4 regions of the Pantoea sp. PvP021 genome follow, and region 3 is predicted to be linked to each of the others. Evidence: predicted binding sites of a transcription regulator. Region 3 holds the regulator's gene; each other region holds the start of a gene.
The links. The regulator PurR, encoded in region 3, represses purine synthesis genes. The targets are predictions, from matches to a motif close to CANGCAAACGTTTGCNTG.
Positions count from the first base shown of each region.

Region 1: rbsD (D-ribose pyranase) is a predicted target of PurR. The motif match lies at 3,106-3,123, and genes of this name have one in related genera.
Region 2: ACVKSX_RS15135 (7-cyano-7-deazaguanine/7-aminomethyl-7-deazaguanine transporter) is a predicted target of PurR. The motif match lies at 5,797-5,814, and genes of this name have one in related genera.
Region 4: purE (5-(carboxyamino)imidazole ribonucleotide mutase) is a predicted target of PurR. The motif match lies at 4,757-4,774, and genes of this name have one in related genera.

Region 1 is NZ_JBSRXX010000006.1:4,394-11,747, forward strand. Features, by position in the region: gene rbsB (ribose ABC transporter substrate-binding protein RbsB) at 1-164, opposite strand, end outside; gene rbsC (ribose ABC transporter permease) at 190-1,161, opposite strand; gene rbsA (ribose ABC transporter ATP-binding protein RbsA) at 1,158-2,666, opposite strand; gene rbsD (D-ribose pyranase) at 2,674-3,093, opposite strand; gene ACVKSX_RS16030 (YgiW/YdeI family stress tolerance OB fold protein) at 3,276-3,683, opposite strand; gene qseB (quorum sensing response regulator transcription factor QseB) at 3,846-4,517, shown strand; gene qseC (quorum sensing histidine kinase QseC) at 4,505-5,860, shown strand; gene kup (low affinity potassium transporter Kup) at 5,876-7,354, opposite strand, start outside.
Region 2 is NZ_JBSRXX010000005.1:107,716-115,069, forward strand. Features, by position in the region: gene iolD (3D-(3,5/4)-trihydroxycyclohexane-1,2-dione acylhydrolase (decyclizing)) at 423-2,363, shown strand; gene ACVKSX_RS15120 (Gfo/Idh/MocA family protein) at 2,426-3,436, shown strand; gene iolE (myo-inosose-2 dehydratase) at 3,484-4,380, shown strand; gene ACVKSX_RS15130 (DcrB family lipoprotein) at 4,436-4,990, opposite strand; gene ACVKSX_RS15135 (7-cyano-7-deazaguanine/7-aminomethyl-7-deazaguanine transporter) at 5,107-5,772, opposite strand; gene tusA (sulfurtransferase TusA) at 5,977-6,228, shown strand; gene ACVKSX_RS15145 (zinc/cadmium/mercury/lead-transporting ATPase) at 6,283-7,354, opposite strand, start outside.
Region 3 is NZ_JBSRXX010000001.1:948,885-956,238, forward strand. Features, by position in the region: gene ACVKSX_RS04360 (C40 family peptidase) at 286-1,083, shown strand; gene cydH (cytochrome bd-I oxidase subunit CydH) at 1,129-1,218, opposite strand; gene purR (HTH-type transcriptional repressor PurR) at 1,500-2,525, shown strand; gene punR (DNA-binding transcriptional activator PunR) at 2,522-3,427, opposite strand; gene punC (purine nucleoside transporter PunC) at 3,535-4,737, shown strand; gene cfa (cyclopropane fatty acyl phospholipid synthase) at 5,048-6,196, shown strand; gene ACVKSX_RS04390 (riboflavin synthase subunit alpha) at 6,532-7,191, opposite strand.
Region 4 is NZ_JBSRXX010000001.1:1,713,277-1,720,630, reverse strand. Features, by position in the region: gene ybbA (putative ABC transporter ATP-binding protein YbbA) at 1-433, shown strand, start outside; gene ybbP (putative ABC transporter permease subunit YbbP) at 430-2,847, shown strand; gene purK (5-(carboxyamino)imidazole ribonucleotide synthase) at 3,105-4,169, opposite strand; gene purE (5-(carboxyamino)imidazole ribonucleotide mutase) at 4,166-4,672, opposite strand; gene lpxH (UDP-2,3-diacylglucosamine diphosphatase) at 4,804-5,520, opposite strand; gene ppiB (peptidylprolyl isomerase B) at 5,520-6,014, opposite strand; gene cysS (cysteine--tRNA ligase) at 6,227-7,354, shown strand, end outside.

The DNA of each region.
Region 1 (7,354 bases), on a different contig from region 3:
AGGTTGTAGCCCAGCTTGTCCGCTTCTTTCTGCGCACCCTCTTTCAGCGAAACAAAGAACGGGTTATTCAGGGTTGAAACCACCAGCGCGATAGTATCTTTGGCCATAGCGCTGGTACTGAGCGTTGCGCCAAGGATCACGGCCAGTGCGGTTAACTTTTTCATCATGTCATCCTGTGTAAGGTCAGAGTTATTTACTGCTTTTATTATCTACCAGCACCGCCAGCAGGATTACTACCGCCTTAACGATCATCTGGTAGTACGAAGAGACGCCCATCAGGTTCAGGCCGTTGTTCAGGAAGCCGAGGATCAGTGCGCCAATCAGGGTGCCGAAAATACGCCCTTTACCGCCTGCCAGGCTGGTTCCGCCCAGCACGACCGCAGCAATCGCATCCAGCTCATAGCCGGTACCCGCTGTCGGCTGTGCCGAAGAAAGACGCGCCACTTCAATGGTGCCTGCCAGCGCCGCCAGCATGCCACTCAGTGAATAGACGATGATTTTGACGCGATTCACATTGATGCCGGAGAGACGCGTTGCCGCTTCATTACCGCCAAGCGCATAGATATAGCGACCCAGACGGGTGTGCTGCAGCATGTACCAGGCAGCAATAAAGACCAGCGCCATCAGCCAGACCGGCGCAGGGATACCCAGCGGACGACCAATACCAAACCAGCCCAGCAGATCGGCATTGGCATTAAAACCCGTGTTAACCGGACTGCCGTCGGTGTAGACCATGGTGACACCGCGCAGCAGCAGCATCATGACCAGCGTGGCGATAAACGCCTGCACTTTGCCGCGCGCCACAATGGTGCCGGTCAGGGCACCGATTGCCGCTCCCAGCGCCAGCGACGCCGCCACCGCGACCAGGGCATTGACCTCCATACCCACCAGCGATGCACCCACCGCGCCAGTCAGGGCCAGCAGCGATCCTACAGAGAGGTCGATACCAGAAGTCAGGATCACCAGCGTCATCCCGACCGCCATAATGGCGTTAACCGAGGTCTGCTGCAGAATGTTGAACAGGTTCGCCACGGTAAAGAAGTTCGGGCTCTGGCTGGCCACCACGGCGATCAGCACCATCAGCGCAATCAGCGACTTCTGTTCCAGTAGCCAGCTTTTGCTAAACCAGCGACGGCTGGCAGGTAAAGTTTGGGTCGTCATACCACTAAATCCTCGCTGTGTTGCTTGCCTACGGCGGCGGCCATCAGGCTCTCCTGAGTGGCTTCTTCTCGGGTAAATTCGCCGCTGATACGGCCTTCATGCATCACCAGAATCCGATCGCTCATGCCCAGCACTTCCGGCATTTCCGAGGAGACCAGAATGATGCTCAGCCCTTCGGCTTTAAACTGGTTAATCAGTTGATAGATCTCTTTCTTCGCGCCGACATCCACACCGCGTGTCGGTTCATCCAGAATCAGTACGTTAGGCCGGGTCATCAGCCCGCGGGCAATCGCCACTTTCTGCTGGTTGCCGCCCGAAAGCAGACCAATGGGCTGCTCCATTGAAGGCGTTTTAACGTTAAACAGCCGGATAAAGTCGCCCACGGCCAGCTGCTCTGCCGCATGTTTCAGCGTGCCGCTGCCGTGACTGAAATAGCCTAACGCTGTCAGCGACATGTTCTCTTTTACTGACATGCCCAGCACCAGGCCATCGCGCTTACGATCTTCGGAGATATAGACGATGCCGTTAGCCAGCCCATCCTGCGGTGAGCGCGTCACCACTTCCCGACCATTGAGCCACAGTGTGCCTTCGCGACGCGGCAGGGCGCCGTAAAGCACCTTCATCAGTTCGGTACGGCCCGCGCCCATCAAGCCAGACACGCCGAGGATTTCACCTTTGCGCAGGCTGAAACTGACGTTATCCACGCCCGGTCCGCTGACGTTTTCCACTTTCAGCCGCACGTCGCCTGGTGCCTGATCAATATGGGGATATTGATCTTCCAGCTTACGGCCGACCATCATCTCGATCAGGCTCTCTTCAGTCAGCTCGCTGACCGGGCGTTCAGCAATAAACTGACCGTCGCGGAACACCGTGACGTCATCGCAGATCTCAAAGATCTCTTTCATGCGATGCGAGATATAGACGATGCCGCAGCCCTGCGCTTTCAGTTCGTTGATCACCCGGAACAGCGACAGCGTTTCGGTATCAGTCAGCGCATCGGTCGGCTCATCCATGATGATCACCTGCGACTCAAAGCTCAGGACTTTGGCGATTTCGACCATCTGCTGATCGCCAATCGACAAATCCCCCACCAGCTTGTGGCTGCTGAAGCGCAGATTAAGCCGTTTAAGCAGCGCATCAGCTTCGGCATACATACGCGGCCACTGGATACGGCCAAAACGGCTGACATATTCGCGGCCGAGAAAAATATTCTCCGCCACGGTTAATTGAGGGATCAGGTTCAGTTCCTGATGAATGATGCCAATACCCGCTTCCTGAGACGCTTTCGGCCCGCTGAAACGGGTCTCTTTGCCCAGCCAGCGCAGCGTACCGGCATCATATTGATAGATGCCGGTCAGAACTTTCATCATGGTGGACTTGCCTGCGCCGTTCTCGCCCACCAGCGCCATCACGCGTCCTGCCCGGACATTCAGCGACGCCCCCTTGAGGGCTTTCACACCCGGAAAGGATTTTTCAATGCCGTCGAGTTGCAGTAAAAGTTGCATAGCGGCCTCAGAAGGTCACACCGGCGCTGAGGATGACATTCGCAAACGGAGAGCACTCTCCGCTGCGAATGACCGCCTGACTACGCTGCGTTTGTTGTTTGAATTGTTCATGACTGGTGTAGCTGATGGTGATGATATTCCCCTGGTGCTGTTGCAAGGCTTCGAGCACGGCGACAAGCGCGCTATGAAGTTGCGGATTATGCTGCTTAATCTCTTCCGCGATCAGGGCGCTCTCTACCTGCATCTCCAGTGCGACAGCATTAACCACCTGCATAAAATCGGGCGTACCCGGCGTGAGCGCTAAATCGATGCGCTGCGGTCCGGCCGGAATCGGCAAGCCTGCATCGGCAATCGTCAGCGTATCCGTGTGTCCCAGGCGGGCAATCACATGAGAGAGTTCAGCGTTTAACAAGCGACCTTTTTTCATCTTTTCACTCCACAGCGAAACGTTTCGCTGTCAGGAGTGTATGAAAAGCCGCCATCAACTCAACCGGCAAAGAAGAAATCTGTGATCGCTATCGAAACGTTTCGCTCACGCGGGGAGAAATTTGTATTAAGTCGGGGGAGGGGCAGAAAAAAGGGCCGCGAACGCGGCCCCGGAGGAGAGGATTAAGGCAGTTTCTTAACCTGCTTAACGTCCATCTCAATGCTGTTGAAATCTTTATCCAGTTCACCCGTCAGCTCGACGTTGTCTTTAGGTGAGATAGTCTGGCCGTTCCAGTGCTTGTGGTCGATTTCGACTTTCATGGTGCCGGTCTGGTCGCGGAACAGATAATCTTCGTTGCCGATCTGTTTCTCCAGCTTACCGCGCACGGTGACCCAGCTGTCATCTTTCATCTCTTCAGCCTGCTTTACGGTCACCACACTGGTGTGATCGGCACTGAAACCACCCTGACCGGCTGCTGCCTGCGTCTGTGCGGCTGGCGCACTGGGATCAACAAATCCACCCTGCTGTGCAGCGAAAACCGGGGCGGAAGCCAGCATTACGACGGCCAGAATTGCAGCGTGCTTTTTCATTTTGTCACCTCTTTTCCATGATGTGGTTCGTCTTGTTGAGCTTAGTTGACCATAAAGTTCTTAACAGCTTCTTAAGAGGCAAAAATAAGCTATTTTCGCCGAAATCAGCTGTACAAGCAGGAAGTTGCTTCGTATAAAGCGCTATCGGAACAGGGAGACGTGATGCGTATTTTACTGATTGAAGATGATCGTTTAATTGGCGACGGTATCAAGGCGGGGCTGAGTAAACTGGGCTTCAGCGTTGACTGGTTTACCTCTGGTGAGGCGGGCTTTAACGCGCTGGAGGCCGCGCCCTGGGATGCGGTGATCCTGGATCTCTCACTGCCCGAGCGGGATGGGCTCGATATTCTGCGGCAGTGGCGACAGCAGGGCAAAGATGTACCGGTACTGATACTGACCGCACGCGATGCGCTCGATCAGCGGGTCGAAGGCCTGCAACTGGGAGCCGACGACTATCTGTGTAAACCCTTTGCCTTAACCGAAGTGGCTGCTCGCTTACAGGCGTTGATCCGCCGCCGTCATGGCCAGCTGCAGCCCGAACTCCGGCACGGTAATGTGGTGCTGATCCCCGGCAGCCATAGTGTGATGCGCGAAGGTGAGGCGATTGCGCTGAAAAGCCGTGAACTGGCGCTGCTGGAACTGTTTATGCGAAACCCGGGCCGGGTGCTGACACGCAGCCAGCTGGAAGAGAAGCTCTACAACTGGGACGCCGATGTCTCCAGCAATGCGGTAGAGGTTCACATTCATCATCTGCGTAAAAAACTGGGCAGCCAGTTTATCCGCACGCTGCACGGCGTCGGTTATACCCTGGGAGCGGCTGAATGCGATCAATGAGCCTGTTTCTGCGGCTGGGTATCGGTTTTGTGCTGCTGCTCGGGATCTGCTGGGCCAGCGCCAGCCTGAGTGCCTGGCATCAGACACGTGAAACCCTTGATGAGCTCTTCGATACCCAGCAGATGCTGCTGGCAAAGCGTCTGCTGACGCTGGATTTCTCCTCGCTGGACAATGCCACTCTGCCTAAAACCAAAGAGATACTGCGCCACCATCGCGGCGATCAGGATGACGACGCCCTGGCCTTTGCCGTCTTCACGCGTGACGGCCGGCAGGTGATGAATGATGGTGACAATGGCCGCTACCTGCCGTTTGAGGCGGAGTATCAGGGATTTCATGAGGGCCAGCTCACCAATGATGACGATCGCTGGCGGTTTGTCTGGCTGACCACGCCCGACCAGCAGTTCCGGGTGGTGGTGGGTCAGGAGTCCGAATACCGTGACGACATGACGCGGGATCTGATGAAAGCCAGCATGCTGCCCTGGCTGATCGCGCTGCCCTTTATGTTGCTGCTGCTGATCGGTCTGGTCTGGTCTGAACTGCGCCCCCTGAAGACGCTGGCACAGCAGCTGGCGCAGCGCGCACCCGATGATGATACGCCGCTGCAGGCAGACCGCGTGCCGAAAGAGGTGCAACCGCTGATGGTCGCGCTCAATGGTCTGTTCAGCCGCATCAGCGCAATGATGCAGCGTGAACGGCGCTTTACCTCTGATGCCGCACATGAGCTGCGCAGTCCGCTGGCCGCGCTGCAGGTGCAAAGCGAGGTGATCCAGCTGACTGCAGATGATGAAGTGATGCGAACCCATGCGCTGCAGCAACTGGATGCCGGCATTATCCGCGCAACCCGGCTGGTGGATCAGCTGCTGACGCTCTCACGGGTTGAAGCAGATGATGCACGCAGCGCCTTCGAAACGGTGGCGCTGAAACGCACGGTCCAGGAGACGCTGGCTGCACAGCTGCCGCTGGCGGATAAAACGGGTGTCACGCTGCGGCTGCATGCTGACGCCGATCCGCAGATTCAGGGGCATCCGCTGTTACTGTCATTGCTGGTGCGTAATCTGCTGGATAATGCCATTCGCTATACGCCAGCAGGCAGCGAAGTTGATGTGCGGCTTCAGGCGAATAGCCTGTCGGTAGAGGATAACGGCGAAGGTCTGAGTGCAGCCGATCTGCAACGGCTTGGCGAACGTTTCTGGCGACCGCCAGGTCAGGAGAAAAGCGGAAGCGGGCTGGGATTATCGATAGTCCGCAATATCGCCCAGTTGCACGGGATGCAGGTCAGCTTCAGCCAGCGCTCGGGCGGCGGATTATGCGTTATGCTGCGCTGGTCAGCGCCCGCCCCGTAAGGCGGGCGCTGCAGATCAAATCTCGACCTGGGTGCCCAGCTCAATCACCCGGTTTGGCGGGATCTCAAACTGGTCTGGCGCACGGAGCGCATTGCGCTGCAGCGCCAGGAAGAGTTTGCCACGCAGGCGCAGATACCACGGCCGTTTGCCGATAATCAGCGACTCATGCGACATGAAGAACGATGTCTCCATCATGCGGCAGTTGAGCCCTTCCAGCCCGCAGCGGTGGAAAATCTCCTCGACGTTTGGCGTTTCGCGCCAGCCGTAGCTGGCCACCACCCGCCAGAAGGTGGGCGACAGCTGCTCAATCGTCACGCGACGCACGTTATGCACGTAAGGCGCATCTTCCGTCCGCAACGTCAGCAGCACCACCCGCTCATGCAACACTTTGTTGTGCTTAAGGTTATGCAGCATGGCAAACGGAATCACATTCAGCGCACGCGACATATAGACCGCGGTGCCCGGCACGCGAACCGGCGGCGACTTCTCCAGTGACGCGATCATCGCCTCCAGTGAGTTGCCATGCTCGTGCATGCGGCGCAGCAGGCGGAAACGTTCGCTTTTCCACGTCGTCATAATGATAAACATCACCAGGCCGAGACAGAGCGGCAGCCAGCCACCGGAGAAGATTTTCACCAGGTTGGCGGTAAACAGCGGCACGTCGATACAGAGCATCAGTACCAGGATGACGGCAACCGCCAGCTTATTCCAGTGCCAGTTTTTAACCGCCACGGTACAGGAGAGCATCGCGGTCAGCACCATGGTGCCGGTGACGGCGATACCGTAGGCCGCAGCCAGATTACTTGAATGCTCAAAGCTGATAATCACAATCAGCACGGCGAAGTAGAGTACCCAGTTAATCACCGGAATATAGATCTGGCCCGATTCGCGCTCAGAGGTGTGGATGATACGCATCCCCGGCAGATAGCCCAGTCGCACCGCCTGACGCGTCAGCGAGAAGACGCCGGAGATCACCGCCTGTGAGGCAATCACCGTGGCCAGCGTCGCCAGAATCAGCATCGGGATCAGCGCCCAGTCCGGCGCCAGCAGGAAGAAAGGGTTTTTAATCGCTTTGGGATCGCTGAGTAACAGCGCGCCCTGACCAAAGTAGTTCAGGACCAGCGACGGCAGCACCACCGAGAACCAGGCCAGTCGGATCGGCACTTTACCGAAGTGACCCATATCGGCATACAGCGCTTCAACCCCGGTAATCGCCAGTACCACCGCGCCAAGCGCGAAGAATGAGACAGATTTATAGTGCAGGAAGAACTCGACCGCGTAGGCAGGATTCAGCGCATGCAGCACTTCCGGGTTTTTCATGATGCCGCTGACCCCCAGGATCGCCAGCACCAGGAACCACACCAGCATCACCGGCGCGAAAAGTTTGCCCACCATGCCGGTGCCATGTTTCTGAATCGCAAACAGCAGCGTCAGCACCGCAATCGACATCGGCACAATAAAGGGATCCAGCGACGGCGCGGCAATCTCCAGACC
Region 2 (7,354 bases), on a different contig from region 3:
CATATTCAATACGAAATGAAATATCCATCGCAATTTTGTGAACCAGGTAAAACTCCTGATTGCCGCCCGCCTGCGCGAACTCTGCCAGCGTGATGTGCGGTATGTCAGGGTTGTGAAGGGGATCGCAGGAATCCGCACGCCAGTCAGGCAAGCTGCTGCATTGAAATGAATTTTTTCATCAGGCACCACTCTCTGTTAAACGTTCCAGATTTCCCCACTGCAATCGCCCGCCAGACCTGTTGCCGTCATTAAATTTGATCTCACTCGCAAAATGAAATGTTTCTTCTGTAATCGTGTTTTATGAAAAATATATTTGTTTATAATCGCCTCACGTTTCAGTTATTCAGGTCGCCTTTTCCGCCGATGACAACGCCTGGCGTGCTGTCGCGGAAGTCGGGGTCCACCAGCATGTAAGGAAGAATATGGGCACTATCAGACTGACCACGGCACAGGCGCTGGTTAAATTTCTTGATAATCAATTCATTGATGTTGATGGCGTTGAGACGAAGTTCGTAAAAGGCATCTTCGCCATTTTCGGACATGGCAACGTGCTGGGGCTGGGCCAGGCGCTGGAACAGGATAGCGGCGATCTGGTGGTCTACCAGGGCCGTAATGAGCAGGGCATGGCTCATGCAGCCACCGGCTTTGCACGCCAGTCGCTGCGCCGCCAGATTATCGCCTGCAGTTCGTCTGTGGGGCCTGGTGCGGCCAATATGATCACCGCCGCGGCGACCGCTACCGCCAACCGCATTCCTCTGCTGCTGCTGCCAGGCGACGTCTTCGCCACCCGTCAGCCCGATCCGGTGCTGCAACAGATTGAGCAGAGCTACGATCTCAGCATCAGCACCAACGATGCCTTCCGCGCCGTCAGCAAATACTGGGATCGCGTCAGCCGCCCGGAACAGCTGATGTCCGCCTGTATCAACGCCATGCGTGTACTGACCGATCCGGCAGAAACCGGCGCGGTCACGCTGTCGCTGCCGCAGGATGTGCAGGGCGAAGCCTGGGATTACCCGGACTACTTCTTCCAGAAACGGGTGCACCGTCTGGATCGCCGCCTGCCGGTGGCGGCGCAGCTGGCAGATGCCCTGACGCTGATTAACCGTAAGCGCAAGCCGATGATTATCTGCGGCGGCGGAGTGAAATACTCCGAAGCGGGCGAGGCGCTGCGCCAGTTTGCCGAGCGCTATCAGATTCCCTTTGCGGAGACGCAGGCGGGCAAAGGCACGCTGGTCTCTGACCATCCGCTGAATGTCGGCGGCGTGGGCGAAACCGGCTGTCTGGCGGCTAACCTGCTGGCGAAAGAGGCCGATTTAGTGATCGGCATCGGCACCCGCTACACCGACTTCACCACCGCGTCGAAATGGATTTTCCAGCATCCCGATGTCAGCTTCCTGAACATCAACGTCAGTAACTTTGACAGCTACAAGCTCGATGGCGTGCAGCTGCTGGCCGATGCCCGCGAAGGGCTGACCGCGCTCACCGCCGGTCTGGCCTCGCAGCACTACAGCAACGACTGGGGCAACCAGATTGAGCAGGCGCAGAGCCAGCTGCTGAAAGAGACGCAGCGTGTCTACCAGGTGGAATATCACGATGGCGACTTTGTGCCGGAGATTGCGGATCATCTCGACCGCGAAGCGGTGTTCGCTGAGTTTAACCGCCTGACCCAGTCGCTGCTGACGCAAAGCAGCGTGCTCGGCACCTTAAATGAGCAACTGCCAAAAGACGCAGTGGTAGTGGCAGCGGCGGGCAGTCTGCCGGGCGACCTGCAGCGCGTCTGGCGCACCAAAGATTACAACGCCTACCACGTTGAATATGGCTACTCCTGCATGGGTTATGAAGTGAATGCCGCGCTGGGTGTGAAGCTGGCGCAGCCGCAGCGCGAGGTCTATGCGCTGGTCGGTGATGGCTCCTTTATGATGCTGCACTCAGAGCTGGTCACCTCGATTCAGGAAGGGGCGAAGATCAACGTAGTGCTGCTGGATAACATGACCAACGGCTGCATCAATAACCTGCAGATGGAACACGGCATGGACAGCTTTACCACCGAGTTCCGGTTCCGTAATGCGGAAGGTGGCAAGCTGGACGGCGGCTTTATCCCGGTCGATTTCGCCGCTATTGCCGCCGGTTATGGCTGTAAAACCTATCGTGTGACCACGCTGGAGCAGCTCAAAGCGGCGCTGGAAGATGCCCGTACCCAGACGGTTTCCACCCTTATCGACATCAAAGTGCTGCCAAAAACCATGATCCACAAATATTTCAGCTGGTGGCACGTCGGCGTGGCGCAGGCCTCGAAGACCGAACGTTCTCAGGCGGTGGCGGACAAGCTCAACAGCCATCTGGATCAGGCACGAAAATATTAATTTCAGGGCCGTGCCGCGGCCCGTTTTGCTCTTCTCCGTACGAACCCTACACAGGTGTAATTATGACTTTGAAACTTGGCGTCATCGGTACAGGTGCAATTGGTCAGGAACATATTCGTCGCTGCAGCCACGTGCTGCAGGGTGCACAGGTGGTTGCCGTCTCTGACATTAATGTCGAAGGCGCGCGTGCCGCACTGCAACGCCTGAATATTGAGGCGGAGGTATTCGAAAATGGACACGACGTGATTCAGTCTCCGAATGTTGATGCGGTGCTGGTCACCTCATGGGATCCGACCCATGAAGAGTTCACCTTAGCGGCGATTGCCGCCGGTAAACCGGTGTTCTGTGAAAAGCCGCTGGCGATGAGCGCCGAGGGCTGCCGCCGGGTCGTGGATGCAGAGATTCAGGCGGGTAAACGCCTGGTGCAGGTCGGCTTTATGCGTCCTTACGATGCGGGCTACCGTGCACTGAAAAAAGTAATCACCGATGGCGATATCGGTGAGCCGCTGATGCTGCACTGCGCGCACCGCAACCCGACCGTGCCGGAGAACTACACCACGCCGATGGCGATCACCAACACCCTGATCCACGAGCTGGATGTGCTGCGCTGGCTGACAAACGATGACTATAAAACGGTGCAGGTGGTCTTCCCGCGCGTCACCTCGAAGTCACACAGTCAGCTGAAAGATCCGCAGATCGTGCTGTTCGAAACCCAGAAAGGGGTCCGCATCGACGTCGAGATCTTCGTTAACTGCGCTTACGGCTATGACATCCAGTGTGAAGTGGTGGGCGAAGAGGGGATTGCGCGCCTGCCAGAGCCCTCTTCGGTGCAGCTGCGCAAAGAGGCCCGCCTGTCGAATACCATTCTGGTGGACTGGAAAGATCGCTTTATCGAGGCGTATGACGTTGAGCTGCAGGCGTTTATCAACGACATCAAAGCGGGCCAGTTGACCGGTCCTTCTGCCTGGGATGGCTTTGCCGCCTCAGTCGCCGCCGATGCCTGCATTAAAGCGCAGAACAGTGGTGCGATTGAGCCGGTAGAGATGCCGCCGCGTCCTGCTTTCTATAACTGATTTAGCTGTCTATGCGGCATGGCCGCTCTCCGCCTGGGAATAAGATAATGAACAAAGAGAATGTAAAACTGGCGATCGCCCCGATCGGCTGGACCAACGATGACATGCCGGATCTCGGCAGTGAGAATACCTTCCAGCAAACCGTCAGTGAGATGGCGCTGGCTGGCTTTACCGGCAGCGAAGTAGGCAGCAAATATCCCCGCGATCCGGCGATTCTGAAACCGATGCTCGACATTCGCGGCATCGAGATCTGCAACGCCTGGTTCAGCACCTTTTTCGCTAATGGCGATAAACAGAAAACCATCGAACAGTTCATCGAGCATATGAACTTCCTGCATGCAATGGGCGCGCGGGTGATTGGCTGTTCCGAGCAGAGCAAAAGTATTCAGGGCACCGGGCTTGCGGTGTTTGAAGAGAAAGCCATTTTCAGCGATGAAGAGTGGCAGTTAACCGCGGAAGGCTACAACGAACTGGCCCGCATCGCGGCGGAGAAGGGGATGCGCGTGACGCTGCATCACCATATGGGCACCGGCATTCAGACCACTGAAGAGATTGACCGGTTTATGGAGATGACCGACGAGCAGGTCGGTTTGCTCTATGACACCGGCCACGTCTACTACTCCGAAGGCTCCCAGCAGAAAATGCTGGCGGTACTGGAGAAATATCTGCCGCGCATCTTCCACGTTCATCTTAAGGATGTGCGTGATGAGGTGGTCGCCGAGGTGCGTGAGAACCATCTTTCGTTCCTGGAAGGAGTGAAAAAGGGCACCTTTACCGTACCGGGCGATGGCGTGATCGACTTCAGACCGGTGTTCAAAATCCTGGATGATTACGGCTATAAAGGCTGGATGGTGGTTGAAGCGGAGCAGGATCCGGCACTGGCCAATCCGTTTGAATATGCGGTGAAAGCGCGGAAATATATTCGCGAGAATGCAGGTTTATAAAAAGCCCTTCTGAACGAAGGCTGGCTTCCCCGTGCAGGGAAGCCAGCCTTTTGTTTTACTTCAGCGTAATGCTTTTCACGATGTTGTCAGCATCGCTCTGCGCCTGCTGCTGATTATCACCTGGCAGCGTAATCTGCAGCGTCACCAGTTTGCCATCTACTTTCGCCAGAACCACTGAAGACCATGAGGTCTGGTTGTTGGCAGAAATCACCGTATCCAGCTGCTGCGCGGGCTGATCTTTCAGCGTCACAGATTTGTTCGACACCACCTGCAACTGCGGATCGCGGTTACGCTGCTGCTGTTCCATACGCTGCGACAGCACATCCAGCCCATCATTGGTCGGGTCGCCGGCAATCACAATAATGGCGCGGGCACCGGTTTCATCCGCATAAACGTGCATGTTAGTGGTCTGCGAACCCAGTTTACCGCTTTTATCGGACATGCCTGGTGGCAGCGAGAAGCTCAGTTTGCCATCCATCAGCGTGACGGTTTGCGCCGACTGACTGGCGCTGACGCCGTTGTCATTCGCCGCTTCATCTTTCTTCTGGTCACAGGCTGCTAAGCCGAGTACCAGTAAACCCATTCCTACATATTTCACCAGGTTGCGCATCAGAATCCCTTTTTAAGTTTCCAGTCAGGCATTAATACAACAGGAATCAGGTTGCAAACGCAACCTGATGATTGTCAGAAGATCTTAGCGGATAGTAGTGGAAACCGTATGGGCGCTTAGCCGAAATTGACCTGGCGGGCGGTCTGGCGTTCAGCCAGACGTTTCAGCGCCGCGTTGAGCAGCACGCCGTAGGCGGGCAGGAAGAAGACCATGCAGATCAGCACTTTGAAGCTGTAATCCACCAGGGCAATCTCAACCCAGTGCTGCGCCATAAACGCATCGGGGCTTTTATAGAAGGCGATAAAGAAGAAGGCCAGCGTATCGCTGATATTCCCGAGAAACATGGCGCAGCCCGGCGCAATCCACCACTGTGGCAGGCGACGCAGACGGTTGAACACGTGAACGTCGAGGATCTGACCCAGCGCGTAAGCCATAAAGCTGGCGCAGGCGATACGGGCAACAAACAGATTCATCACTTCCAGTGCCTGCCAGCCCTGCCATTCACCCTGATAGAACAGCGCCGAGACACTGTAAGAGATAAACAGTGCCGGGATCATCACGGCCAGAATAATGCGTCGGGCCAGTGGTGCGCCAAAAATACGCACGGTGAGGTCGGTCGCCAGGAAGATAAACGGGAAGCTGAATGCACCCCAGGTGGTGTGGAAGCCAAACACTGAAATAGGCAACTGAACCAGATAGTTACTCGAAGTGATCACCAGCAGGTGAAACAGCGATAACCAGAAAAGCGCATGCATGCGCTGACGCGAAGAAAATGCGAGCATATTCAACCTTTTTAATGTTGGGGTGAGGGAACCCATTGCGGGACGCCGTTCGGGCAGCGCCTGGCAGTTTTATGAGCAAAAAGCGGCGGCATCTTACCGCGTTGTGCTTTTTATGCAATGGTTAATTTTAGCGCAATCGTTATCGCCTTGCTTCACCGCCAGCACGCGCTAGAATGAGCGCCCCTTACCTGAACCGAGTTGATTATGAGCGATGCTTTTTCCTCTGCCGACCATCAGCTGGATGCCCGTGGCCTGCGTTGCCCGGAGCCGGTGATGATGGTGCGCAAAACCGTACGCAGCCTGCAGGATGGCGAGACGTTGCTGATCATCGCCGATGATCCGGCCACCACGCGCGATATTCCCGGCTTCTGCCGCTTTATGGAACATGGCTTGCTGGCGCAGCAAACCGACACGCTGCCCTATCAGTTTCTGATCCGCAAAGGCATGGCGGGTTGACGACAGCCGTACAGGCCGCCGTTAACCTCACTCTTCAGATCAGAAGCCGCCTGCTCAGGCGCGGCGACGCAGTAACCGCAGCGCGTTGGCGGTGACCAGCGCGGTCGCACCCGAATCTGCCAGCACCGCCAGCCAGAGTCCGGTCAGACCCAGCAGGGTTGTGACCAGGAAAATCGCCTTTAGCCCCAGCGCAATACCGATATTCTGACGGATGATGCGCCGAGTCCGGCGTGCCAGCGCAATCATCGGAGCCAGATTGCTGAGCTGATTACGCGTCAGGGCAGCATCGGCCGCTTCCAGCGCCACATCGGTGCCGCTGCCCATCGCAATGCCCAGCGTTGCCGCTTTCATTGCTGGCGCGTCGTTAATGCCATCCCCGACCATCGCCAGCGGCTGTTGCTGACTCAGTTCGCGGATCGCCGCGACTTTATCGGCGGGCAGCAGACTGGCGCGATAATCAATATCGAGCTGGCGGGCAATGGTCGCCGCAGCGCGCGGATTGTCGCCGGTCAGCATCAGGCTCTCAATACCCAGCTTTTTCAGCGCCTTTAACGCCTCGACGGCGTCGTCGCGCAACTGATCGCGCAGAGCCAGCGCACCCAGCGCTTCGCCATCGCGCATCAGCACCACCAGGGTTTCACCTTCAGCTTCCTGTTGCGCTATCTGCGCATTTTGCTGCGGCGTCAGACCGGGTGCATGGCCGGGCGTCAGCAGCTGAATCTGCTGGCCAGCGACTTTCGCGCTGATGCCGCGTCCCGCCTGCACCTGCTGATCCTGCGCGTCAGGAATCACCAGATCACGCGCCTGCGCGGCCGCCACGATAGCGCTGGCCAGCGGATGGGTGGCACCCTGTTCCGCAGCGGCGCTCAGCGCCAGCATCTCTGACTCGCTGGCCGTGCCAAAGCGCAGGATCTGCGTCAGCTGCGGCTTGCCCAGCGTCAGAGTACCGGTTTTATCAAACGCCATTCTGCGCACCGAACTCAGCCGCTCCAGCGCCGCACCGCCTTTGATCAGTGCGCCCTGTCGCGCCGCTGCAGCCAGCCCGGAGGTAATGGCGGCAGGCGTGGAGATCACCAGTGCACAGGGGCAGCCAATCAACAGCAGTGTCAGCCCTTTGTAGATCCAC
Region 3 (7,354 bases):
CCCGATTAAATCGCCATCATTGTTAAGTCCTGCTCCGGGACACCTGAATTCCTGATTATTAACAGCAGGTAACAGATTAATAATTCGTAATAATTTCGTTGATATAAGACGCTGAAAATGTTCATTTTCAGCACAATTGCGTGGGTTGCAAAGATTAATATTAAAAGGCATTACAGTTTTTAAAAGAACTGGACTAGAATGGCCTGGGCGCTGATCCTGGATCAGATTAATCTCAACTTTGTCGCGGTGCGTAGTGGCCCTGACAACTTAACTAATCAACGGACTATGCGTTTAATCATTACGTTTTTCATGCTGGCCTTTGCGCAACTGTTTTTCAACATCGCCGCTGCGTCGCCTCACGCGCCGGTGAACGTCAGTACGCATAAAGCAGAGAAAAAGAGTGCGCGCGACGATGAGCGTCGCAAGCGTCGCCCGGTCAAAACGGTGACGAAAAAGACTCGCCTCAGCCCGGTTCAAAAACTAAAAACAAAAAAACTGAAAAAAGTCGAACTCGCCGCGAAACAGACGCCTGCTAAGAAGACCTCGCTAAAAACCGCCCGTCTCAGTAAGAACAAAGAGAAAAAACGTTATGGTCATCAGCGCCTGCTGAAAACCGCAGAGGTCACTACCAGCGAGACCGGCACGATTAAGATGAGCAAATCTCACCGTCAGCGCTACCAGAAGGCCCGCGAAACCGCGATGACCAAGCTGATGGGTCAGTTGGGTAAACCCTATCAGTGGGGCGGCACCTCTCCCCATACCGGTTTCGATTGCAGCGGCCTGGTCTGGTACGCCTATAAAGATCTGGTGAAGTTTAAGATCCCACGTACCGCTAACGAGATGTACCACCTGCGTGATGCCGCGCCGATCAAGCGTGAGTCGCTGGAGAAAGGCGATCTGGTCTTCTTCCGTATCAATGGACGCGGTACTGCGGACCATGTCGGCGTTTACCTGGGTGATGGCAAGTTTATCCAGTCGCCACGCACCGGCAAAGATATTCAGATCAGCGCGTTAGGAGAAGATTACTGGCAGCGCCACTATATTGGTGCCCGTCGGGTGATGACGCCAAAAACCATACGCTGAGCAGCAGAACAACCAGAAGAGAGCCGGGATAATCCCGGCTTTTTTTTAGTGCAGAATAGCGGTAAAACTAAAGGCCACAATCATCAGCAGACAGCCCGCGGTGGTCATTAAAGCCAGTTTAAGATCGGTACTCATTGCTTGCTCCTTAGTCACACAATTAGTAGGGGTATCGCATTTTCCCACAGGGCCCGGTAAAAATCTCGTTTTATCCGTTCAGCCTTGTTAGAATCCCGCCTTTGTTGCGCAACGCGCGCAACCCTGATTCCGTTTGCGCACGTTTTCAGGCGCTTTTACGCCGCCAGCGGCCTGTTTCCTGGCCATGAAAGCTGCATCTTTGCGGAAAAAACCCTGAGCAGACGCAAACGTTTAACACTACGCTTATCATAGAGTTAGATAAGCACTGGAGTCCGATTTTCATGGCAACAATTAAAGATGTGGCGAAACGCGCTGGCGTCTCAACGACCACCGTTTCGCACGTCATCAATAAAACCCGCTTTGTGGCTGAAGAGACGCGCAACGCGGTCTGGCAGGCGATTAAAGAACTGCACTACTCGCCGAGCGCCGTGGCGCGCAGCCTGAAAGTGAATCACACCAAAACGCTGGGCCTGCTTGCCACCTCCAGCGAAGCGCCCTATTTCGCTGAAATTATCGAAGCGGTTGAAAATCACTGCTTTGACAAAGGCTATACGCTGATTCTGGGTAATGCGCATAACGATCTGCAAAAACAGCGCGCCTATCTCAGCATGATGGCGCAGAAACGCGTCGATGGGCTGCTGGTGATGTGCTCTGAATATCCGGACGATCTGCTGCAGATGCTGGAAGAGAACCGCAATATCCCGATGGTGGTGATGGACTGGGGTGAATCGCGCGCCGACTTCACCGACACGGTACTGGATAATGCTTTCCAGGGCGGCTATCTGGCGGGACGCTATCTGATTGAACGCGGACACCGGGATATTGGTGCTATCCCCGGTCAGATGGAGCGTAACACCGGTGGCGGACGTCATGCCGGTTTCCTGAAGGCGATGGAAGAAGCGGGTATTCAGCCACGCGCCGAGTGGATTGTGCAGGGTGACTTTGAGCCGGAGTCAGGCTATCAGGCGATGCAGCAGATCCTGTCGCAGAAGCAGCGTCCGACGGCGGTGTTCTGTGGCGGTGACATCATGGCGATGGGCGCGATTTGCGCCGCCGACGAGATGGGTTTGCGCGTCCCCCAGGATATTTCGGTGATCGGCTATGACAATGTGCGCAACGCCCGCTATTTTGCACCGGCCCTGACCACGGTGCATCAGCCTAAAGCCCAGCTGGGTGAGAAAGCGCTGGAAATGCTGCTGGACCGCATTACCAGTAAGCGCGAAGTGTCACAAACGATTGAGGTCCATCCCACGCTGATTGAGCGCCGTTCCGTGGCCGATGGCCCGTTCCGCGACTATCGCCGTTAATGCTCGCTTAACCACTCCTGATTAAGCGTTTGCGCATCACCCAGATAGCTGAGCAACCAGCCTGTCGCCGGTGATGCGCGATCCTCTGCCCAGCTGACGCAACATGGGCTGTCCGGAAACGCCACCGGCAGCGTCAGTTCAACCAGCTCGCCACTGTCGAGCAGCGGCCTGGCCAGGTGACCGGGCACCATCGCCACACACAATCCCGCCTGCACGCACTCCAGCCCGGTTTGCCACTCCGGCACCACCAGCCGGCGCTGGTTATCCAGCGTCCATGTCATACGACGCGGCAGTGCGCGAGAAGTATCTTCCAGCACCAGGGAGGGCCAGCTCCGCAGCGTGTCATCATCTATCTGGCTCGCCTGCGTCAGAGGATGGTCGGGCGCAACCACGCAGCGCCAGTTAAGTGTGCCCATATCCCGAAAAGCAAAACGTCCGCCCACCGGTATCGCCTGCGTGGCACCAATCGCCACTTCCACCCGGCCATCGGCCAGCGCATCCCAGACGCCGTTAAAGACTTCATAGCTGATAATCAGCTCCATATCGGGAAAGTGGCGATAGAAATCTTTGACCAGTTGTCGGGTGCGCTGAGGTTTAGCGATACGGTCAACGGCTATGCTTAGCTGGCCGCGCCAGCCGTTAGCCAGCTGCTGACACTGTCGCCGGGTGGCAAGCATTTTTTTGATGACGCTACGTCCTTCCCGGACAAAATGCTCACCCGCCGGGGTCAGAACCACTTCGCGATGCTGCCGTTCAAATAGCGGTACCGCCAGCCAGTTTTCCAGCTGACGCACCGTATAGCTGATGGCAGAGGGCACCCGATGTAACTCCTGCGCGGCGGCGCTGAAGCTCCCCCCGCGGGCGACAGCGTCAACCACTTCTAATGCATATTCTGACCACATAATCTGCCTTCAAAAATTTTAACAGCAATCGGCAAATATTACCGTTTCACAGCAGCAAACGCACCTTTTACACTCTGCCGCGTTTATCCTGCAAAAATGAGAATCAGATGTTGTCGAATAAAGGGTTTATGCCCTACCTTGCCCTGCTGAGCATGCTGGGCTTTTTAGCCACTGATATGTACCTGCCCGCCTTTGGTGCGATGCAGCAAACCTTTAACACTTCACCCGGTCTGATCAGCGCCAGTATGAGTCTCTTCCTGGGCGGCTTCGCCGTGGGTCAGCTCTTCTGGGGCCCCCTCTCCGATCGCATCGGTCGTAAACCGGTGCTGCTGTCCGGACTGGCCATGTTTGGCGCTGGCTGCGCAGGCATGCTGTGGGTGAATGATATCTATCTGATGCTGGCGCTGCGTTTTGTCCAGGCGATTGGCGTCTGTGCCGCTGCCGTAAGCTGGCAGGCGCTGGTGGTGGATCGCTATCCTGCAGCGCGCGCTAACAAAGTCTTTGCCACCATTATGCCGCTGGTTGCGCTCTCTCCGGCGCTGGCTCCGCTGCTGGGTGCCTGGCTGATCGGCCACTTCCACTGGCGTTCGATTTTCCTGGTGCTGACCCTGATTGCAGTGGCGTTGATTCTGGCCACGCTGCGTCTGCCCACCGTGCGCAAGGCAGCGGGAGAAAAAGGTGCGCAGCCGGGCTTTTTCACGCTGCTTAAATCACGGGTCTACAGCGGCAACGTGCTGATCTACTCCGCCTGCTCAGCCAGCTTCTTTGCCTGGCTGACCGGATCGCCCTTTATTCTGGCGGATCTGGGTCTGTCGCCCGCCGATATCGGTCTGAGTTATGTGCCCCAGACGCTCGCCTTTTTAATTGGTGGCTTCGGCTGTCGCACCCTGCTCAACCGCTTTAACGGCGCACAATTGCTGCCCTGGCTGCTGGCCGTCTACAGCCTGAGCATTCTGGCGCTGTTTGCTGTTGCGCTTGCTGGCAGCAGCACGCTGGTGAGTCTGATGGTACCGTTCTGCGGTATGGCGCTGGCTAACGGCGCGATCTATCCGATTGTGGTGTCCAGTGCGCTGATGCCCTTCCCAACCGCTACCGGTAAAGCCGCCGCGTTGCAGAATACACTGCAGTTAGGACTCTGTTTCGCTGCCAGCCTGGCAGTGTCGGCCGGCTTAACTCAGCCGCTATTTACCACCACACTGATGATGACGGTGACAATTGTGCTGGCGCTGTTGGGTTACGCCATGCAGCGTGCCGCAAGCGCACAAACTGTTGTTGCCTCTGCGCAAACTGCCTGCCAGGATAATCAGTGACACACTGACTTTTTAGTTAGCGCCCTAACAATAAGTTATTGAATATTGACCCGCGTGAGCATATACTCATCCGGGTCAACAAATCTGTAATAAATCAACAATATAATAACGTAATAATCTGATTGGCACCCTGCTGCCGGGACGGTATTCGCGCGCGTTATTCTCACCTTACCCGACCTGCTGCAGGCTGTTCCAGTCCTCTGTATCACACAGATAACCGGTTTGCGGAGCCATCCGCATCGTTTCTCATTGCCTGAATAAATTGGCTACTCTTTGTTCAGGTTCAGATTGGACAGGTGGTGGAAAATCTATGAGTTCATCTTATGCAGAAGAAGTGAGCCTCGAAGAAAACCATTGGTATCGCATCGTTCATGAACTGCTGGAAAAAGCGGATATCGAAATTAATGGTTCACGTCCCTGGGATATTCATATTAATCATCCTGGTTTTTTTAAACGTGTTCTGCAGGAGGGCTCTCTTGGGCTCGGTGAGAGCTATATGGATGGATGGTGGGAGTGTGACCGACTGGATATTTTCTTCCATCAGGTACTTAAACATAAACTCGATCAGCAGCTGCCTCATCACTTCAAAGATACGCTGCGCATTGCCGCCGCACGCTTAACCAATCTGCAGTCAAAAAAACGGGCGTGGATTGTCGGTAAAGAGCATTACGACCTGGGCAACGACCTCTTTTCACTGATGCTCGATCCCTATATGCAATACTCCTGTGGCTACTGGAAAGAGGCGACGACACTGGCGACGGCGCAGGAAGCCAAGCTGGATATGATCTGCCGTAAATTAGCGCTGGAACCTGGAATGTCACTTCTGGATATCGGCTGTGGCTGGGGCGGACTCGCGGAATTTGCCGCACGTCATTATGGCGTTAAAGTGCATGGCGTGACGATTTCCGCCGAACAACAGAAACTGGCGCAGCAGCGCTGTAGCGGATTAGACGTCACGATTCTGTTGCAGGATTATCGCGACCTGAATGAGCAGTTTGATCGTATTGTGTCGGTGGGTATGTTTGAACATGTCGGACCGAAAAATTACGCGACCTATTTTGACGTGGTCGATCGTAATTTAAAGCCTGACGGTATTTTCCTGCTTCACACCATCGGCGCAATCAAAACTGATATGAGTGTCGATCCCTGGATCGATAAATATATCTTCCCCAACGGCTGCCTGCCTTCGGTGCGCCATGTGGCCGATGCCAGCGAGCCCCATTTTATTCTGGAAGACTGGCACAATTTCGGCGCAGATTACGACAAAACACTGATGGCCTGGCATGAACGCTTTTTGCAGGCCTGGCCAGAGCTGGCCGATAAATATGGCGAACGCTTTAAGCGTATGTTCTCCTATTATCTGAATGCCTGTGCCGGTGCCTTCCGGGCGCGTGATATTCAGCTGTGGCAGATCGTGTTCAGTCGCGGCGTTGAGGGGGGATTACGGGTGGCGCGGTAGGGGTTAAAAAGCGGGCAATTAAGAAAGCGCTACCTCGGCCAAAGACTTTAAAAGAGTGGCCTGTTTTGCTTTAAAAGGGAGCATTGCCCAAGGAACAGGGTCAGATCGGAAAGTCGCAAAACCTGTCATCCCTGACACGCCCGGCCAACGCGATTACGCACCTCATCCTGAGGTGCGCCCGTTGCCGGGCCAACGCGTTGCGTTGTTCAAAAACGCTCCTGACGTTTTTGTCCATGGCGTGGGACGCTTTCCTCTTCTGACCCGGCGCCCTGCGCTTTTATAATGCTGACAGAGTAAAACCGATTGGGCTGTCTGCGGTGCTTACGCGCCTTTTATTAACTCTCTGTCGTTGACTGGCGGGTCAGCATGCTCATCGCCGCCGCGGCATCGCGCTGTGCTAACACCCGCTCAACGGTCTCCACGATTGCCTGCGTGTGCGGATCGATTTCAATATTCACCCGGTCGCCAAAGGTCTTCGCCCCCAGCGTGGTTCGCTCCAGCGTTTCCGGGATCAGATAGACGCAGAACTTAGTCTTAGTCACATCGCCTACCGTCAGGCTGATACCGTCGATGCCGACAAACCCTTTATGCAGAATATATTTCATCTGCGCCGCATCCTGGATTTTAAACCAGACTTCGCGGTTATGTTCTGACTGGATAATCTTGCAGATTTCAGCGGTGGTCATAATATGACCAGACATCAGATGGCCGCCTATTTCATCGCTGAATTTCGCTGCACGCTCAATATTGACCACATCGCCCTGACGTAGATCGCCAAGGTTAGTCACCCGCAATGTCTCTTTAATTAAATCAAAACTGACGCGGTCGCCTTCAATTGCCGTTACGGTTAAACAGCAACCGTTATGGGCTACGGATGCGCCCAGCGCCAGACCCGGTAAAAGCTCTTCCGGCAGGCGGACAGTGTGGGTACGAAACAGTTCTTTCTCTTCAATGGACACGATTTCTGCGGTGCCCTGCACAATACCGGTAAACATAGTCTTTGCCTCTGCGAAGTTTACGCTAGTTTATCACAGCTCAGGTCGGCTGTTAGATTTCAGCCTGCACCGCCGCTTTATAGCGGAGCAAACCGCATTGTGTGACAAAGATTGGCGAATTCTGTTACGCCAGTTACACTAGCTCGCGAAATTCCCCGGGCTT
Region 4 (7,354 bases), 760 kb from region 3:
GCGTGCCCGGCAGGTCGGCTTTGTATTCCAGTCATTTATGCTGGTGCCAACCCTGAATGCCCAGGAGAACGTGCAGCTGCCTTCGCTGCTGCGCGGCGACAGCGACCGTCAGAGCCGTGAACAGGCGAGAGAGCTTCTGACGCTGCTCGGACTGGGTGAACGTCTGCATCATCTGCCCGCCCAGCTTTCAGGCGGCGAGCAGCAGCGCGTGGCGCTGGCCCGCGCCTTCAGTGGCCGTCCTGGTCTGCTGTTTGCCGATGAACCGACCGGCAATCTCGATCGTAAAACCGGTGACCGCATTGCCGATCTGCTGTTTTCCCTTAACCGCGACTTCGCCACCACGCTGATTCTGGTGACGCATGACGAGCAACTGGCGGCGCGCTGCGATCGTCGCCTGCGGCTGCGCGACGGTAAATTGTGGGAGGAGCAATGATCTGGCGCTGGTTCTGGCGCGAGTGGCGTTCGCCCTCGCTGCTGATTGTCTGGCTGGCCCTGACGCTGGCGGTCGCCTGCGTGCTGGCGCTGGGGTCGATCAGCGATCGCATGGAAAAAGGGCTGAATCAGCAGAGCCGTGATTTTATGGCCGGCGACCGTACGCTGCGCAGCAGTGATGCAGCGCCAGAAGCCTGGCTGGCAAAAGCGGCTGAAACCGGTCTGACGGTGAGCCGTCAGCTGACCTTTATGACCATGACCTTTGCCGATCAGTCACCGCAGCTTGCCTCAGTAAAAGCGGTGGACGATCGCTACCCGATGTTTGGCACGCTGCAGACGCAGCCACCGGGGCTGAGGCCGCAGGCGGGTACTGCGCTGGCGGCACCGCGCCTGATGGCGCTGCTGAACCTGAAAGTGGGCGACACGCTGGAAGTGGGTGACACCCAGCTGCGCATCAGCGGCGAGGTGATCCAGGAGCCGGATGGCGGCTTTAACCCGTTTGAGATGGCGCCGCGTCTGCTGATCAATCTGGCGGATGCCGCCAAAACCGGTGCGATTCAGCCAGGCAGTCGCATCACCTGGCGCTATAAGTTTACCGGTAATCCCGATCAGCTGGCCAGCTATGACCGCTGGATTGAACCGCAGCTGAAGGCGGACCAGCGCTGGATCAGCGTAGAGAACTCGGAAGATGCACTGGGCCGTTCGATGCAGCGCGCGCAGCAGTTCCTGCTGCTCTCGGCCTTGCTGACGCTGATGCTGGCGATTGCGGCCGTGGCGGTCGCCATGAGCCACTATTGCCGCAGCCGCTACGATCTGGTGGCGGTGCTGAAAACCCTGGGTGCGACGCACGGCGCGTTGCAGCGGCTGATCATCGGTCAGTGGCTGGCGGTACTGCTGCTGGCGGCGATTGCCGGTGGCCTGGTGGGGCAGGGCGTTGAAGCGATCCTGATGGCGATGCTGAAACCCGTGCTGCCTGCCAGCTTACCGGCGGCCAGCGTCTGGCCATGGATCTGGGCGGTGGGATCGCTGTTTGTGATTTCGCTGCTGGTGGGTCTGCGTCCCTATCGTCTGCTGCTGGCGACGCAGCCGCTGCGGGTGTTGCGGCGCGATGCGGTGGCGAACCTCTGGCCGCTGAAGATCTATATTCCGGTGATGATTGCTGTTGTGGTGACGCTGTTAGCGCTGCTGGTTGGCGGCAGTAAAATGCTCTGGGCGCTGCTGGCGGGTGTGGTGGTGCTGGCGGGATTGCTGGCACTACTCGGCTGGGGAACCCTGCTGCTGCTGCGTCGGCTGGTAGTGCGCAACCTGGCGTTACGACTGGCGATCAACCGGCTGCTGCGCCAGCCCGGCATGACGCTGAGCCAGCTTGCGGCCTTTTCGCTGTCGTTCATGCTGCTGGCGCTGCTGCTGGTAATGCGTGGCGATCTGCTGGATCGCTGGCAGCAGCAGTTACCGGCGGATAGCCCGAACTTCTTCCTGCTGAACATGACGGCAGATCAGGTGCCGCAGGTGCGTGATTTCCTGCAGTCGCATCAGATCACGCCCGGGACCTTTTACCCGATTGCGCGGGTACGGCTCAGTGAACTCAACGGTAAACCGGCCGATCCGAAGCTGGATAATGCCCTGAACCGTGAACTCAACCTGACGGAACTGGCCGATCGCCCGGATCATAATCCGCTGGTGGCAGGCAACTGGCCACCCAAAGCGGGTGAAGTGTCGATGGAAGTGGAGCTGGCCGATCGGCTGGGGCTGAAGCTCGGTGATACCCTGACGTTCGATGGCGATACGCAGACCTTCAGCGCGCGCATTACCAGCTTGCGTAAAGTGGACTGGGAAAGCCTGAAGCCGAACTTCTTCTTTATCTTCCCGCCGGGCGCGCTCGACAGCCAGCCGCAGACCTGGCTCACCAGCTTCCGCATGGAGGCGAATCCTGTTCTGCTGGCGCAGCTTAACCGTGCTTTTCCAGCGCTGAGTCTGCTGGATATCGGCAGCATAATGCGGCAGATCGGCCAGGTGCTGGCGCAGGTCAGCCAGGCACTGGAGATCATGGTGGTGCTGGTGACCGCCTGTGGCGTGCTGCTGCTGCTGGCGCAGATTCAGGTTGGTATGCGTCAGCGGCGTCAGGAGCTGGTGGTCTATCGCACGCTGGGTGCCGGTAAACGCCTGCTGCGCACGACGCTGTGGTGTGAGTTTGCGCTGCTCGGCGTGGTCTCCGGCGTGGCGGCGGCGATGGGGGCAGAAGCGGCGTTATGGGGATTACAGACAAAGATTTTCGATTTCCCTTGGCAGCCTGACTGGACCCTGTGGCTAGCGCTGCCGTTGTGTGGCGCGCTGCTGTTATCGCTGTGCGGTGGCTGGCTGGGGATCCGATTACTGAAAGGGAAGGCGCTGTTCAGGAAGTTTGATGCGGCGTGAGGGAGTGTAGGCATAAGGCTGCACTAAGCCCGCCTTTGACCTTCATCCAGATCGCACCCATCACCAGCAAGCGGGTAACGGGAAACGAAGAGCAAAGCGTCACGCGCCAGGGATGGCGCGTGCCGAGCTGGCAGGGATGCCGTTTTTGCGTCTTTGCGATCGTTTCCCGTTACCGGCGTCTCCCTCTGACTTAAAGGCGACTGCTCAATCGCTCTAAGCTGCCTGGTAAAGCCATCATCAGACTCAGGTGCGGGAAACTACAGCTTTTCAACCGCCCAGGCGATGCCGCTGGCGTACGCTTCCGGTAGCTGCGGCACCAGCGCGTTAAGGGCAGCACTGAGCCGTTCTGTATCGCTGTCGGTCAGATTCAGATGGCCCACTTTACGACCCGGACGCACCTCTTTGTCATACCAGTGCAGATGCACCAGCGGCTGCTGCAGCCAGCTCAGATTCACGTCGGTGCCAATCAGATTGACCATCGCCGACGGCGCAAACACCACCGGCTGCGGCAATGCCAGGCCAAGAATGGCGCGCAGATGCAGCTCAAACTGGCTGATCGACGCACCGTTCTGCGTCCAGTGCCCACTGTTATGGACGCGCGGCGCCAGCTCATTGATCAGCAATCCCTCTGGCGTAATGAAACACTCCATCGCCATTACGCCGACGTAATTCAGTTCCTGCATGATCGCACTCAACATCGCTTCGGCCTGCTGCTGCTGTGTCTGATCCGCCTGCGGCAGCGCAACGCTGGTGCGCAGAATGCCATCCTGATGCAGGTTATGCGTCAGCGGATAGAACACTACCTGGCCATCGTGACCGCGCGCCCCCACCAGTGAGACTTCACCGGAAAAGTTGATGCCCTGCTCAACGATGCATTCGCCGTAGCACGCCTCCGGCAGGGTGTGAGTCTCATCGGCACGCAGACGCCACTGACCCCGGCCGTCGTAACCGCCGGTGCGGCTTTTCACAATCGCTAACTCGCCCAGCGAGTCGAACACCGCTGGCCATTCGCTTTTATCCGCCAGCAACTGCCACGGCGCGGTGGCCAGTCCCAGCTGATCCAGCAGCTGTTTCTGCGTCAGACGATCCGCCAGACGCGGAAAGATATCGCGGTTAACAAAGGCCGGATGGCTGGCCAGCTCACGCGTCAGCGCCGTCTCCGGCCAGCGTTCGATTTCGGCGGTGATCACGCTGTCGGCGATAGGGAGCGCGGTGGGATCGGCATCCAGGCCCACCGGATACACCGCGATGCCCAGGGGTTCACCCGCCTGACGCAGCATACGACCTAACTGGCCGTTGCCCAGTACGCAAACCGGCTTCATGCATCCACCCGCGGATCGGGATGGTTCAGCACCTCATCGGTCTGGCTCTGACGCCAGGTGGTCAGGCGTAACGCCAGCGCACTGTCATGCAGCGCCAGAATCTGCGCCGCCAGCAGCGCGGCATTGGCTGCGCCCGCCTTGCCAATCGCCAGCGTACCGACCGGAATACCGCGCGGCATCTGCACAATCGAATAGAGGCTATCGACGCCGCTCAGTGCTGCGCTCTGCACCGGCACACCCAGCACCGGCACCAGCGTTTTTGCCGCCAGCATACCCGGCAGATGTGCCGCGCCACCTGCGCCAGCAATAATCACCTGAAGACCCTTGTCGGCTGCCGTTTCGGCGAAGCTGAACAGTTTATCCGGGGTGCGGTGCGCAGAGACCACTTCAACATCAAAAGGGACGTCCAGGCTGGAGAGGATTTCAGCGGCGAACTGCATGGTGGCCCAGTCACTTCTGGAACCCATAACAATGGCGATGCGGGCCGGGGCGTTGGATGACATGGGGTCAACTCCTGTGAATGAACAAACAGACCTGGCCGGGCGGACAGGTTTTGAAGGGCACCGAGAATAGCATGAGAAGCACGCAAGGAAAACGGTTGCGTCGGGCTTAAGGTCGTGGATTTAACCGCAGATTAAAAGTCGAAATGGATAAGCTGAATGCCACTGGCGTCGAGCTGGATCATGGAACCCCGGCTGTGCCAGGCACCCAGCACTGCGCGTTGCGCCGTTTCACCCTGCAGGCTCAGCGTATGAATCGCCGGGCGATGAGTGTGACCGTGGATTAACAGCGGCACCTGCTGACGCAGCATAGTGGCGACGACTGCTTCCTGATTCACATCCATGATGGTCTGGGATTTATGCTGGTTGGCCTGTTTACTGTCGGCGCGCATCCGGGCAGCAATGCGTTTACGGATCCACAACGGCAACGCGAGAAACAGCCGCTGGATCCAGGGATTATGCACTTTGGCCCGAAAACGCAGGTAACCCGCATCGTCGGTACAGAGCGTATCGCCGTGCATGATCAGCAACCGATGGCCGTAGAGCGTCAGCACCTGCTCTTCCGGCAGCAGCGTCATGCCGCAGGCCTGCGCGAAGCGTCGGCCAATCAGGAAGTCGCGATTGCCATGGATAAAGTAAACCGGAACCGGCAGGGCGCGCAGGGCGCGGGCCACCTGCTGATGCAGCGCATTGGGATCGTCGTCGCCAATCCAGGCTTCAAACAGATCGCCGAGAATATAGAGCGCGTCGCAGTGGGGCGCTTCGCGCTGTAAAAAATGCAGAAAACCGGCGGTAATCGCCGGTTCTTCCTGACACAGATGGAGATCTGCGATAAACAGCGTGCGCGACATTACTCGCTGACGGTCACTTTCTGGATAACGACGTCGTCTTTTGGCACATCCTGGTGCATGCCGCTGCGGCCGGTAGAGACCGCTTTGATCTTCTCGACCACATCCATACCTTCAACCACTTCAGCGAATACGCAGTAGCCCCAGCCCTGAACGCTTTCGTCACGGAAGTTCAGGAAGTCGTTGTCAGCTACGTTGATGAAAAACTGTGCGGTCGCAGAGTGCGGCGCAGAGGTACGTGCCATTGCCAGCGTACCTTTGGTGTTTTTCAGGCCATTGCTGGCTTCGTTCTGAATTTCGTCTTTAGTTTCTTTCTGCTTCATGCCCGGCTCGAAGCCGCCGCCCTGAATCATAAAGCCGTTGATTACGCGGTGGAAAATGGTGTTGTCGTAAAAACCTTCACGGCAGTAATCCAGGAAGTTCTTTACGGTTGCCGGCGCTTTATCATCGAAAGTTTTGATTACGATATCGCCATGGTTCGTCTGGAAAGTTACCATTTTTGTCGTCCTGTAAAGGTTGTCATCAGTTGCTGAGGTCGCTCTGTCGATGGGCGTCCCCCTTTTTGTCGACCGTTCTTATATCATAATTTCCAATGACGCGTCAGCAGCGCGGCGCAGTTGGCTTGCTTTGCGTCGCGCGAGCGATAAAAATACGGCACAATGTCTGGATACTTAAAAGTGCCAACCACACGCGAAAACGGAACCGTTCAATGCTTAAGATTTATAACACCCTGAGTCGACAGAAAGAGGAATTCAAACCCATTCATGCCGGTAAAATCGGGATGTATGTTTGCGGCATCACGGTGTATGACCTCTGTCACATTGGTCATGGGCGGACGTTCGTGGCGTTTGACGTGGTGGCGCGCTACCTGCGTTACCTCGGTTATCAGCTTAATTATGTACGTAACATCACCGACATTGATGACAAAATCATCAGGCGCGCCAACGAAAACGGCGAGAGCATCGAAACCCTGACTAACCGCATGATTGGCGAGATGCACAACGACTTCGCTGCGCTGGGGATTCTGCCGCCCGATGAGGAGCCGCGCGCTACCCGTCACATCGCTGAGATTATCGAGCTGGTGGAAACATTGATCGCTCGCGGTCACGCTTATGTGGCGGACAATGGCGACGTGATGTTCGATGTGCTCAGCGACACCGATTACGGCGCGCTGTCGCGTCAGGATCTGGAGCAGTTGCAGGCGGGCGCGCGTGTTGAAGTCGCCGACGTGAAGCGCAACCCGATGGACTTCGTGCTGTGGAAAATGTCCAAAGCGGATGAGCCAGCCTGGTCATCGCCGTGGGGCAACGGTCGTCCCGGCTGGCACATCGAGTGCTCGGCAATGAACTGCAAACAGCTGGGCACCCATTTCGATATCCACGGCGGCGGCTCAGACCTGATGTTCCCGCACCATGAAAATGAAATCGCCCAGTCGAGCTGCGCCCATGACGGTCCTTACGTCAACTACTGGATGCACTCCGGCATGGTGATGGTTGATCGCGAGAAGATGTCCAAATCGCTCGGTAACTTCTTCACCGTGCGTGACGTGCTGCAACATTATGATGCGGAGACGGTGCGTTACTTCCTGATGTCCGGTCACTATCGCAGCCAGCTTAACTACGGCGAAGATAACCTGAATCAGGCGCGTGCGGCGCTGGAGCGTCTCTATACGGCACTGCGTCACACCGACAGCAGCGTGCCTGCCCACGGCGGCGAAGCGTTTGAAGCGCGGTTCCGCAGCGCAATGGATGATGATTTCAACACCCCGGAAGCCTATTCGGTGCTGTTCGACATGGCGCGTGAAGTGAACCGCCTGAAAAGTGAAGATGGCGCTTCA